DNA from 2 places in the Ornithinibacillus salinisoli genome. Region 1 is predicted to be linked to the other one. Evidence: riboswitches for the same ligand, from Rfam matches in the RefSeq annotation. Region 1 holds a riboswitch; the other holds the start of a gene.
What was found. Region 1 has a riboswitch for cyclic di-GMP ahead of ACFSTA_RS19230 (methyl-accepting chemotaxis protein). Riboswitches for the same ligand answer to the same signal wherever they lie in the genome.
Positions count from the first base shown of each region.

Region 2: it holds a riboswitch for cyclic di-GMP, as region 1 does, so the genes downstream of both, ACFSTA_RS20535 (hypothetical protein) here and ACFSTA_RS19230 (methyl-accepting chemotaxis protein) in region 1, are expected to answer to the same signal.

Region 1 covers NZ_JBHUMI010000043.1:26-5,547, reverse strand. Annotated here, with positions in the region: gene ACFSTA_RS19260 (DNA polymerase IV) at 1-193, opposite strand, end outside; gene ACFSTA_RS19255 (hypothetical protein) at 377-769, shown strand; gene ACFSTA_RS19250 (flavin reductase family protein) at 837-1,415, shown strand; gene ACFSTA_RS19245 (molybdopterin-dependent oxidoreductase) at 1,627-2,148, shown strand; gene ACFSTA_RS19240 (hypothetical protein) at 2,191-2,517, shown strand; gene ACFSTA_RS19235 (CBS domain-containing protein) at 2,658-3,095, shown strand; cyclic di-GMP riboswitch class I at 3,270-3,369, shown strand; gene ACFSTA_RS19230 (methyl-accepting chemotaxis protein) at 3,464-5,188, shown strand; partial or broken gene ACFSTA_RS19225 (helix-turn-helix domain-containing protein) at 5,319-5,522, shown strand, end outside.
Region 2 covers NZ_JBHUMI010000046.1:37,317-42,838, reverse strand. Annotated here, with positions in the region: gene ACFSTA_RS20550 (anti-sigma-I factor RsgI family protein) at 1-1,060, opposite strand, end outside; gene ACFSTA_RS20545 (sigma factor) at 1,057-1,770, opposite strand; partial or broken gene ACFSTA_RS20540 (DUF5667 domain-containing protein) at 2,656-2,988, opposite strand; gene ACFSTA_RS20535 (hypothetical protein) at 3,022-3,540, opposite strand; cyclic di-GMP riboswitch class I at 3,603-3,686, opposite strand; gene ACFSTA_RS20530 (hypothetical protein) at 3,955-5,241, shown strand; gene ACFSTA_RS20525 (methyl-accepting chemotaxis protein) at 5,359-5,522, opposite strand, start outside.

The sequences.
Region 1 (5,522 bases):
TACTAATCCCATGTTTTCTTTTTAATTCAGGAGATGCTGCCAAAACAATGCTTCCTGAACGATTGGGGTCGCCTACAACAGCTACCATTGCTTTCATGGGATCTAAGCCTAATTTGACAGCTTCTACACTTGCGTAGAAGGAGCGCATATCAATACAAAGAACATCGTTGTGCGGATAAGAAGAATAATCCATTTACTCACCACCATAAACAAGAACGTTTGTTCCTATTATATGCTAGGAGAATTAAAATTATCAATGGAAATATATGTTTGCTTTTTAAATGTAAATAAATATTAGCCAGGATAGAGGAAGTTATTTCTAAAAGTATGATATCTTTTATATAGATAAAATATGATAATAAAAAGGAGGAGAACGATGGTTAGGATTTTTGAAATCATATTAGGAATTATTTTTTTAGGAGCAGGATTAAACGGTTATATCGTTTTATTTGGATATGAAGCAGTGCTACCTACAAGCCCAGAAGCGATGGATTTTCTTGGAACGGGGTACTTATTAGCGATTGAGAAAACAACCGAAATAATTTGTGGAAGCTTATTACTAATACGAAGATATGTTCCTCTTTCCTTAATCGTATTAGCTGGAATAATCGTAAATATTTTTGCGTTCCACCTATTTGTCGATCATGCTTTACTTCCCGTAGCAATACTACTAGTAATTTTAGAATGTATCTTATTATGGCATTATCGAGTAAATTTCATGAGCTTATTAGAGAAAAATCCAATCATTAAAAAGGACAAAAGTGCATAGGGCAAGTAAACATAAACTTCAAAAAAAATGATACGATGAATAAAACCAATAAAGATAGGATGACATTATGAGAAAACCAACAAATAAAACAGTGATGCATAGTTATCCAGGAATGGTTGCCATTATTACGGTAACCTACCAGGGGAGACATAATATTATGGCTGCAGGATGGCATTCGTACATTTCATATAACCCACCAATCTATGGCGTAGCGATAGGGAGAGAACGCTATACACATGAGTTAGTTAATGATGCAAGCTGTTTTGCAGTTAATTTTTTGCCATATGAGAAAGCAAAATTTATTCAGCAAGTAGGCGTTTTTAGTGGTGATAATCAAGATAAATTTGCTCATGGAAACATGCAGTTTGAAAAAGGGATTCGCATCAATGCTCCAATTCTTACAGATGCTTATGTAGCATATGAATGTAAAACAATGGATGTAAATTCATATGGTGATCATGACTGGTTCGTTGGTGAAATTGTTCAATGTTATCGAGATGACGATAAGTTTCTAGAGAATGGATTGCCGAATTTCGATAAGTTGGAAATACCTTTATACTTAGGAAGATCAAAATATGCAAAACTCGATCAAACGAGTCATGTTGAAACATATAAAATCGATAAAGATGATTACGGAGTAGAATGACCACTGAATCCCTTCATATATATGAAGTAATGGAGAAGAATATATAAAGGGGGCAGTATAAAATAAGAGGTCCAATCGCTAAGCCACATTTGATTACCAAAAGCTTAAATCCCGAAAATCAAGAGACTCCAATTGTTTTTATGAAGGAAGATATCGTAAGTAATAAATTATTTTATAGGAGAAATCATTTTTCTTATCCTGCGTTTCAGCCATCTTTTTTTATGTAAAGGTCGAAGGTCATGTTCAATCACCTATTATATTTTCATTACCGGATATATTAGCGATGCCAGCAAAAAAATTAGAAATCGTTTTAGAATGTGCAGGTAATAAAAGAAAATATTTTTGGCCAGATGTATATGGAGAACAGTGGGGGAAAGGTGCAATGAGTCAAGGTGTGTGGAAGGGCGTATCATTACAAACATTGTTTACATATACAGGAATTATAAATACTGCTAAAGAAGTGGTTTTTCAAGGTTTTGATTATGGAAAAAGAACGGATTCCAATGAAAAACATCATTTTTCAAGGAGTTTATCTGTACAACAGGCACTTCATCCAGATACAATCTTAGCATATCAGTATAATGAAAAAGCGCTCACCCTTGAACATGGTTTTCCTTTGAGGTTAATTGTACCAAGTATGTATGCGATGGCATCTGTAAAATGGGTGAATAAAATAGAGGTTATAGATCATAATTTTAATGGTTCTTTTCAAAAGGACGATTATGTATATTAGCCAAAAAAAGATAGTAATATTGGTGCTAAACCAGTTACAACGATGAATGTGAATTCAACGATACAGAACCCTTTACATATGGATGTTTTGAACGAAGGTAAACAAGAAATTTCAGGAATTGCTTGGACCGGTGAAGGTATAATCAAAAAGGTAGAAATTAGCTTCGATAATGGAAGCACATGGTTACCGTGTCAATTAATGACCACTCCTCATAAATATAGATGGGTAAAATGGAGGTACGAATGGAGTCAAGTTAAAAAAGGGGAGTATACAATCCTTTCCAGAGCAACAGATACCAAAGGAAGAGTTCAGCCATTTGAGCCAATGTGGAACCGTAAAGGATATGGATATAATGCCAGATCGTGTTAAAGTGAAAATTGTAGTAAGGTAAATCAGGCTCGGAGGTATCTTCGAGCCTGTTTGCATGTACAAAAGTAATTATGAAAAATATTCCTATCATATTCTGCAGAATTTAACTCAAGCTAATACGTGAAAGGGGAGATTATTTGATGTATCAACAATTGCGAAATATCATGACATCAAATGTTTTTACAATAAGTGAATCACAATCTGTTCAAGAAGCTGCTGCTTTAATGAGTGCACACAATATTGGATCAATACCAGTTGTAAATAATAATGGGCAAATGGTTGGTATTGTAACAGACCGTGACATTACACTTCGTGCTACTGCACAAGGTGAAGCAGCCCAAACACCTGTTTCACAAGTAATGACAGCACAACAAATAGTACAAGCAACACCAGATATGAATGCGGAGGAAGCGGCGCAATTAATGGCACAACAACAAATTCGTCGTTTGCCGGTTGTCGAAAACGGACAGGTTGTTGGTATGGTTGCATTAGGAGACCTTGCAGTAGATCATCAATTAGATCAATCTGCTGAACAAGCACTTTCAAGTATTTCAACCCCTTCAGCACCACAAAAGTAAACGAAATGCTAATGGATTATAGAAAAGGGCGCCTGCGCATCCTTTTCTATGTCCTTTATTTTTAGGGGAAATTGTATTGAAAAAAGATTTACTTGCATTATTTTTGCAAAAATATTGTTTTTTATAGACTCATAGATTACTATTATTATATTACATAATATAATGTGTGTTTCTAGAAGAAAAAGGCAAACTGCTTGAAAGAGTAGGACGCAAAGTCAAGGGTCTAAAGTGAGTCGATTAGATGTCGATTTACTACGATAGCCTGACTACCAATTTCCTATTTTTAATAAATTGGCTATTCAAACAGGAGAATAGTCAATTTTCTTGTGTCAGAAATCATCTAATAAATTTTTACGGAGGATCATAATATGGTTAAAAAATTCAAAATAAGTAAGCCTAGTTTCAGGAATATTAGTATTGGGTGGAAATATGGTATAACGCTAGTCATTGTGTTGTTATTATTTGGAGGCTCTTCTGGGGCTGTCATGAAATTAGTAAGTGATATGGGCAACGATATTGATACGATAGAACATAGAAGTAATATAGCGATGGATATCTCAGAGATGGGATCACTCATCAGATCAAAAGGAATACGTATTGTTACATATTTTCAAGATCAGGATCCTACACTAGTCGAAGAATTCGAGGAGCGACAGGAACAATTTAATACATTAGCAACATCGGTTAGTTTAATGGAAAAAACCGAGGAGCAAAAGCAATTATTTGATGACATTATTTCGAATGATCAAGAAATTAACCGTATTTTTAAAAACTACATTGTTTCTGCTATTGACAATGGCAATACTAGTTCGGCTGAAGCTTTTGTTGGTCAAGCAAATATTTTAAGAACGCAGACAATAAAAATGCTAGATGAATTAGTTGCTACAGTTGATGAAGATCGTCACCATGCCATTTCTAATGCGAAACAAAATCAAGAATCTACTTTTATAAGTCAGTTAGTATTTTTAATTAGTTCTATTATTATAGGGGCCTTACTTATTGTTATTATCAGTCGAATGGTTACGAAGAATCTACGTAAAGTGGTTGAAGTTAGTAATAAAATAGCTGAAGGTGATTTAACAGTACAAAGAATTGATTATGATGGAAAGGATGAAATTGGTCAGTTGGCATCATCTATAAATAAAATGAGTGCTAGCTTACAAAATCTCTTACAAGAGGTTTCTACCGTATCCGAATCGGTTAATAGTCAGAGTGAAGAACTCACACAATCAGCAAATGAAGTAAAGGAAGGATCTGAACAGGTTGCATCTACTATGCAGGAATTAGCAGCTGGGTCAGAAACTCAAGCAAATAGTGCAAGTGATTTATCATCGGTGATGAATACATTTTCTGTCAAGGTTCAGGATGCAAATAAAAATGGAGTCTTAATTGAACAATCAAGCAGACAAGTACAGGAATTATCTACAAAAGGTAGTCAATTAATGACAACATCAACGGAACAAATGACTCGAATTGATCAAATCGTTCAGGATGCTGTTGATAAGGTACAGGGATTAGATACACATTCACAACAAATAACAAATCTGGTTTCGGTTATTAGGGATATTGCAGATCAGACAAATTTACTAGCGTTAAATGCAGCTATTGAAGCAGCAAGAGCTGGTGAACATGGAAAAGGATTTGCTGTTGTTGCTAATGAAGTAAGAAAACTAGCAGAGCAAGTGGCTGTGTCGGTAACAGATATAACAGGGATTGTGAAAAATATTCAACAGGAATCTAGTGCTGTAACGGAATCACTCCAAGGAGGATATAAGGAAGTCAAAGAAGGTACGTTACAAATTACGGCAACTAGTGAAACGTTTAGGGAAATACGTGGAGCGATTGATAAAATGGTTTTAAGTGTTGAAACAGTTACAGGAAACTTAACAGATATTGAAACACAAACGATGGAAATGAATACTTCTATCGAAGAAATTGCATCTATATCAGAGGAATCTGCTGCGGGAGTAGAACAGACTTCAGCGTCTTCACAACAAACAAGTAGTTCGATGGAAGAAATGGCTAGAAGTTCTGAAGATCTAGCGAAATTAGCAGAAGAATTAAATAAACTAGTACAAAAGTTTAAATTATAAGAAGAAACTAAGAGGCTGAGACAGACGTGTTTTAGACAAAGAAAAATCCGAACTGATTCAAAATTCTGATATGCTCCCCTTAAGGTAGACAGATTTTAAAAAAAATCTGTTCACCTTAGGGGGAATTTTTATGTCTAATCGAGCTTGTTCTATTGAACTTAAACTGGAGGTAATCCAGGCTTATAAAGATAAAGTCTATTCACTGAAAGAATTATGTGCTAAATATCAAATTCATTTTACATCTGTTTATGAATGGGTGGAGAAGTTTGAGAAAGCAGGGAAAAGTGGTTTAGAGGAATCAAAAAAATGGAGAACATATTCTATAAAATTAAAA
Region 2 (5,522 bases), on a different contig from region 1:
CTTCTTTTTCTTCTTTTTCGTCTTTGTCATTTCCACTTTCTTCATCAGGTCGATTATCTTTTTTGGGGGTTGTAATTGGCTTTGTTTCATTTTTAGGTGTTGGTTTCTTTTGATTAGATTTATTCTTCCTATCTTTTTCTTTTATAGCTTTATCATTAGGTGGTTCTTCTTTATCTTGAATGCTAGGCTTTTTATTCGGTTGATTTGTTTTTTTATTACTTTCTGATCGTGTATGATCCTGCTTTGATTCAGAATTTGGTTCATGATCTTCTCCTACAGATTTACCATGCTCTACCTCATCAGCAGGAGATCTTTTCTTATCTTCTTCGGAATTCATTTCCTGTAATTGCTTTACAGATTTTTCTTTTACTTCCTGAATATCTTGAACGATTCCTTTTTCTCTTAATGCTTGAAAATGTCTATATTTATTCATCGAAATATTCTCATGTTCAGCTTCTTCGTATAATTTCTTTGTCTCATTGAATACCTGTACATCTGCAACAATGTTATGACGTTCAAGTTGCGTTTGTAACACTTCCTTTAGTTCATTATCAATATCAGGATCAGTATCATTCGCTACCTTCACAATGGAGGTCTCAATTCTACCTTTTTCCTCTACCGTTAAATAATCATTTGCAATCGATTCAGATACAATGAGTTCAACCACCTGATAAAAATCTAGATCATCAAAATTAATCGTATCAACGATTTGTTTTCCGTCGGTATTTAAAGGGGATAGTTCTAACACGTTTAAGTTCTGATCTAAATGCGCCTCAATACTTGGATTAATATCAATGGCTGCAATATAGTGTGTCTCAGATTGATCTTGAATCATACTATTAGATAAAAAAGCAATAAACAAAATCGCCACCATTCCTATTGTAGATACAAGCTTGATGGGAATAGTATTCACTTTGGTAGAATACGTCCTTCTTTCACCTATCATTGGCATGTCATCTTCAGTTCGCAGTATGTTTTTGAATGTACCATCTTTGCAAAGAAGAACATATTCCGTCTCCGTCACTTTGGTCACGATGCCTTCAATTGTATGTTTTTTCATATTCTTACACCCCCTGGCCCGACTTGAACAAACGTTGCAAGATGTTTCCAATCCGAATGTAGCTTAATCATAATAATGGTAATCAGGTACTTTCGGTATCGCTCAATTGATTTCGATCTGTACCCTGTTCTTTTAGTAAACGCAGATACAGGAAAAACATTTTTATCTATTAAATCATCAATTAAATCTCGGTGTTTCATAAATTCAGTGGCCATTTCCATAACTTTGATTCGCGTTTTTTGATGTTTCGGGCTATGACTCTCTAACTCCTCAAAGGCAATGTTAAACTTACCTAACTTTTCATCAAGCTCTAATATTTCGTCCACGAGTGCTGAAGTTTGGTTTGTTTTTTGGTACGAATTTAATGATGCTATAATTTCAGCATGATCATGTTCTAACCCATCATTATCTGATATACGATGCACATGTCTCTTTTCTTTTCGAAAGTAGTCAATTAAATCTCGTTGAATTAATAAATATACATAATTTAAAAAGGTGCGCCCTTTTTCACTCTCGTATGTGTCTATTGCACGATTAAATGCAATAAGACCTATGCTAGTTTCATCACTACTCCAGTTCACATATCGTTTACAAATATGACCAACAGTATTTAAGATATATGGCCGATAGTGTCGAATCAATCGTTCTCTAGCAAATTCGTTGCCTTGTCTAACTTCTACTAAGGTCTCTTTTAGAATTGAAGTTTCCATGTTGCCCTCCTTGTAGAACTCTTATTAATAATCGTACTCTACTATCTACCTGAGGGTAAACCTATTTAACGAAGAATAGTACCCCCTTTTATTGGAAAAAGTGGGTACTATTGCATTCCATTTCATTATAATTGTAGTAACTATGGTGTAATTGAAGTCATTTCTTTGTGACCAACTGATGTGTGCTCTCCACCCGTATTTTGTTCTCCATGCTCAGATCTCTCCGAACCTTCCTCTTGTTTCTTACCATTAGCTGGTGTTATTTATTTTCTTCCGAAGCCGGTTCACCAATTTGAACTTTCCTCTGGTTAGCTTTTTCCGCAGCTTTACTTCTTATTTTTACTCTTCATCATCATCTTCATCTTCTTCATCTTCATCATCTTCATTATCTTCTTCTTCATCTTCATCTTCTTTTGCTTTCTCTTTGGCTTTTTCTGCTTTTTCTCGTGCTTTCTCTTGTTCTTTTTCTGCTTTTTCTTGCGCTTTCTCTAGTTTTTTCTCAGCTTTCGCTTGAGCTTTTTTTGCCTTTTCTTCAGCTTTCTTTGCCTTTTTTTCTGCTTTTTCTTGCGCCATTTCTTGTTTTTTCTCAGCCTTTGCTTGAGCTTTTTCAGCCTTTTCTTCTAATTTCTCTGCCTTTTGCTCTGCTTTCTCTTGTGCCTTTTCTTGTTCCACTTCTTCCGTTTCGGTAATTTCTACTTCTTTTTCTTCTTCAGTAGATTGTGCTTCTTCTGCTTTCTGAAGAGCTGCTAAATGTCTAAGCTCAGCCTTTTGTTGATTTTCTAATGCTTTTGCAATACCGGCCTTCGCAACTTCTGGTATATCTTCACGTTCTAGAAGGGCTTTTAGGTTTTCGGAACGTTTTTGACTATTTTCCACTATTGTTTCTTCCACTTCCGTTGTATCTTCACCTGACTCTTTTGCTTCTTCCATATCTTCTTCCAGCTGTTCCATATGCTCTTCATAATCCTCTAGTAACTCTTCTACTTTTTCTTCATTATCTTCCTCAAGAGATAATTCCGCTTCATTTAAGCGATCTTCTGCAAATTCATCTTGAAGAAGTGCCTTTTCACTATTTTCTTCCGTTAATTCATATTCTACGTCCTCTATTAATCGTGAGGTATCATAGAGATCTGAATCAGGATCAACTACTACTTCATTTTCCTCGGCATAAACATTTCCTGTAAATAATAAAACGATACTAAAAATACCTGTAGACATAATTTTTTTCATTGTAATACCACCTTTTCCATATTAAAAGAATTGTATGTTTTGTTTAAACTCTTCTATGATTGCTTGATTCGTTTCATAATCTTTAAGAGGGGTCATAAAAATAATAATTCCAGTTTGTTTCGTACCATTATTTAAATAGATATCTGTTCGAACACTATCTTTTCGATTCGTTTTTAAGGAAAGATACTGCTCTGTTTCCTCGATTGCCTCACTGTTACCGAATGACGCCTTTAATTCCCTTTTGATCTCATCTAGCGAACGTTCGTTGGAAACAGACGTTAAAATAACTTTCACTTTTCCATTTTTAAATACAATATTATTATCACGATCATCGGTATTTTCTTGCTCCTTTTTCCAGCCTGCTGTATCGACAACCTTAACCATTTCATCTTGATAAAGATAGTTTTGTTCCTCTTGCTGTTCTTCCATATCATTTCCTTCATCTAGTTGTGCCGTTTTATTTTCATCTTTTTGACACGCCCCTAATAGTAGAAGTAAAAATATACAGAAAAATAGAGTTAAGCTTGTCCTGTTTTTCAATCTGTCACCTCCATCCACTTCCTTATGAATCTAGTAAAAAGAGAGGGTCATTGCATTGTTTCGACGGCAGCTGGCTGACATAGAAATGCTCCTTAGTCCCTATAGCTTTGCGTCATCATTTTTCAATGATTTTGCCTTTCTCTCCATTCACTTATCTATACGTGAGTATGGTTCAAAATTTGGGGGGATTGGGTAAATTTTTTTAAGAAAATTGTATGGATTGTACACCCTTGTAAAAATACTGAAAAAAATCTTATTTACCGAGTGAAAACGAATAGGATAAAACACCTATAAATTTAACTAACCTATAAAACACACAATGTCTTTAGTACTGTTTTTCAGAAAAAATATGGTAGATCGTTGACTTCATTGGTAATGATTGCTAATTTTATTACTTGATGGGAGGAGATAGTAGTGCAAAAATATTTCAAACTGATTATGGTTATTTTATTCTCCGGATTACTTTTAATAGGTTGTAGTTCAGATGATGATACTACAGAACCTGTACAAGGAAACTCAGATTCAGGTACTAACGAAGGTGAATCGGATTCGAACACGGAAGAAAATGATTCCAATTCGGAGGTGGGTGAACCAATAGTCACTGAAATTCATTCTCTTCAGGAAGAGGAGGATATTTCTCGAGATAATATTTCCATTAATTATGATGGAAGTGTAGTATTTTTTAATCTAGAAGATGATACAGGCGAGGATGAAGAGAGGACACCATATTTTTATTACAACGGCGATATGATTGATGCTTCATCTATAGATAGTTTTACAGATTGTATCTTCTCTATGAAAGAATCAGATACAATCTATTTTACAGGCTCTTGTAAGGATGAAAACGAAACTAGAGTTTCCGTTGTGTATGATATTACAGAAAACACTATTACACATTCTACCGATAGTGATAGAAACTTAAAAGTACTGAATGACGGTAGAGTTTTATTTACAGTAGAGTACAGTGAAGATGGAACGATTTATGAATTAACAGAAGACGGAGAAGAGCCTTTTATTGAAATAGAAGATATGCCAACAATATTAGGCTTTAATTTTGACCATAATGGTGAAGTTTTCTTCATCTATGGAGCTAATGATGAAAATTGGAATTCCTATGTATACGATACAACTAGCGACTCAGAACCCGTTCCATTTCAATCGGTTCCGGATGATGATGAAGCGACAACTGTTGAAGGCAGAATTTCTCCAGACGGAAAGTACATTATGTATCGATATCGTGGAGTAACTGGTGGAAAACATTATAATTATGTTGACAGTTATATATATGATAGAGACACCGAAGAAGAGATCCAGTTAGGACATGGTTTTGAAATGAATTTTGTCCGACCTAATGGATATGTGATCGATGAAATAAGGGAATATGGACAGGTTATATTTAATGTGGATACAAATACATGGCTAGGACCTGATACGGCTGATATTACCTATTTTGATTCCACATATAAAGATGAGTACCTTGATGATACGGATAGCGATGATTTCCAAAGATCCAGTTTTGTAGCACTTTCTGGAGATGGTGAAACCGTCCTTACATTAGATAGGTTTAGAGCGTTAGGAGAAGACGACGAAGACTTTTCAAAATTACAAACGATATCCACAGAGAATTATATACAGTTCTTAGAAGAATATGACATTGAAATTGATTTCGAACCATCCCCATTTAATGAAAATGGTGCGTAAATAGACACAAAATGAGAGGAAAGGTAAACGAATAATACGTTTACCTTTCCTCTCCTCATTCTGGGTCGAGGGGTCTGTCCCTCCGTCCCGAGGGGACTGACCCTTCGTCCCGTCTAATTATGCTTTGAATTTTGTAATCATGGATTGTAATTCTTGCGCAAGGTGGTTCAATTCTTCAGCAGCATCTGATAATTGGTTAACGGATTCAACTTGTTCAGATGTACTCGCTTCTATTTCTAATGCGAATTCAGAATTATTACTTGCAACAACCGTTAATTCCT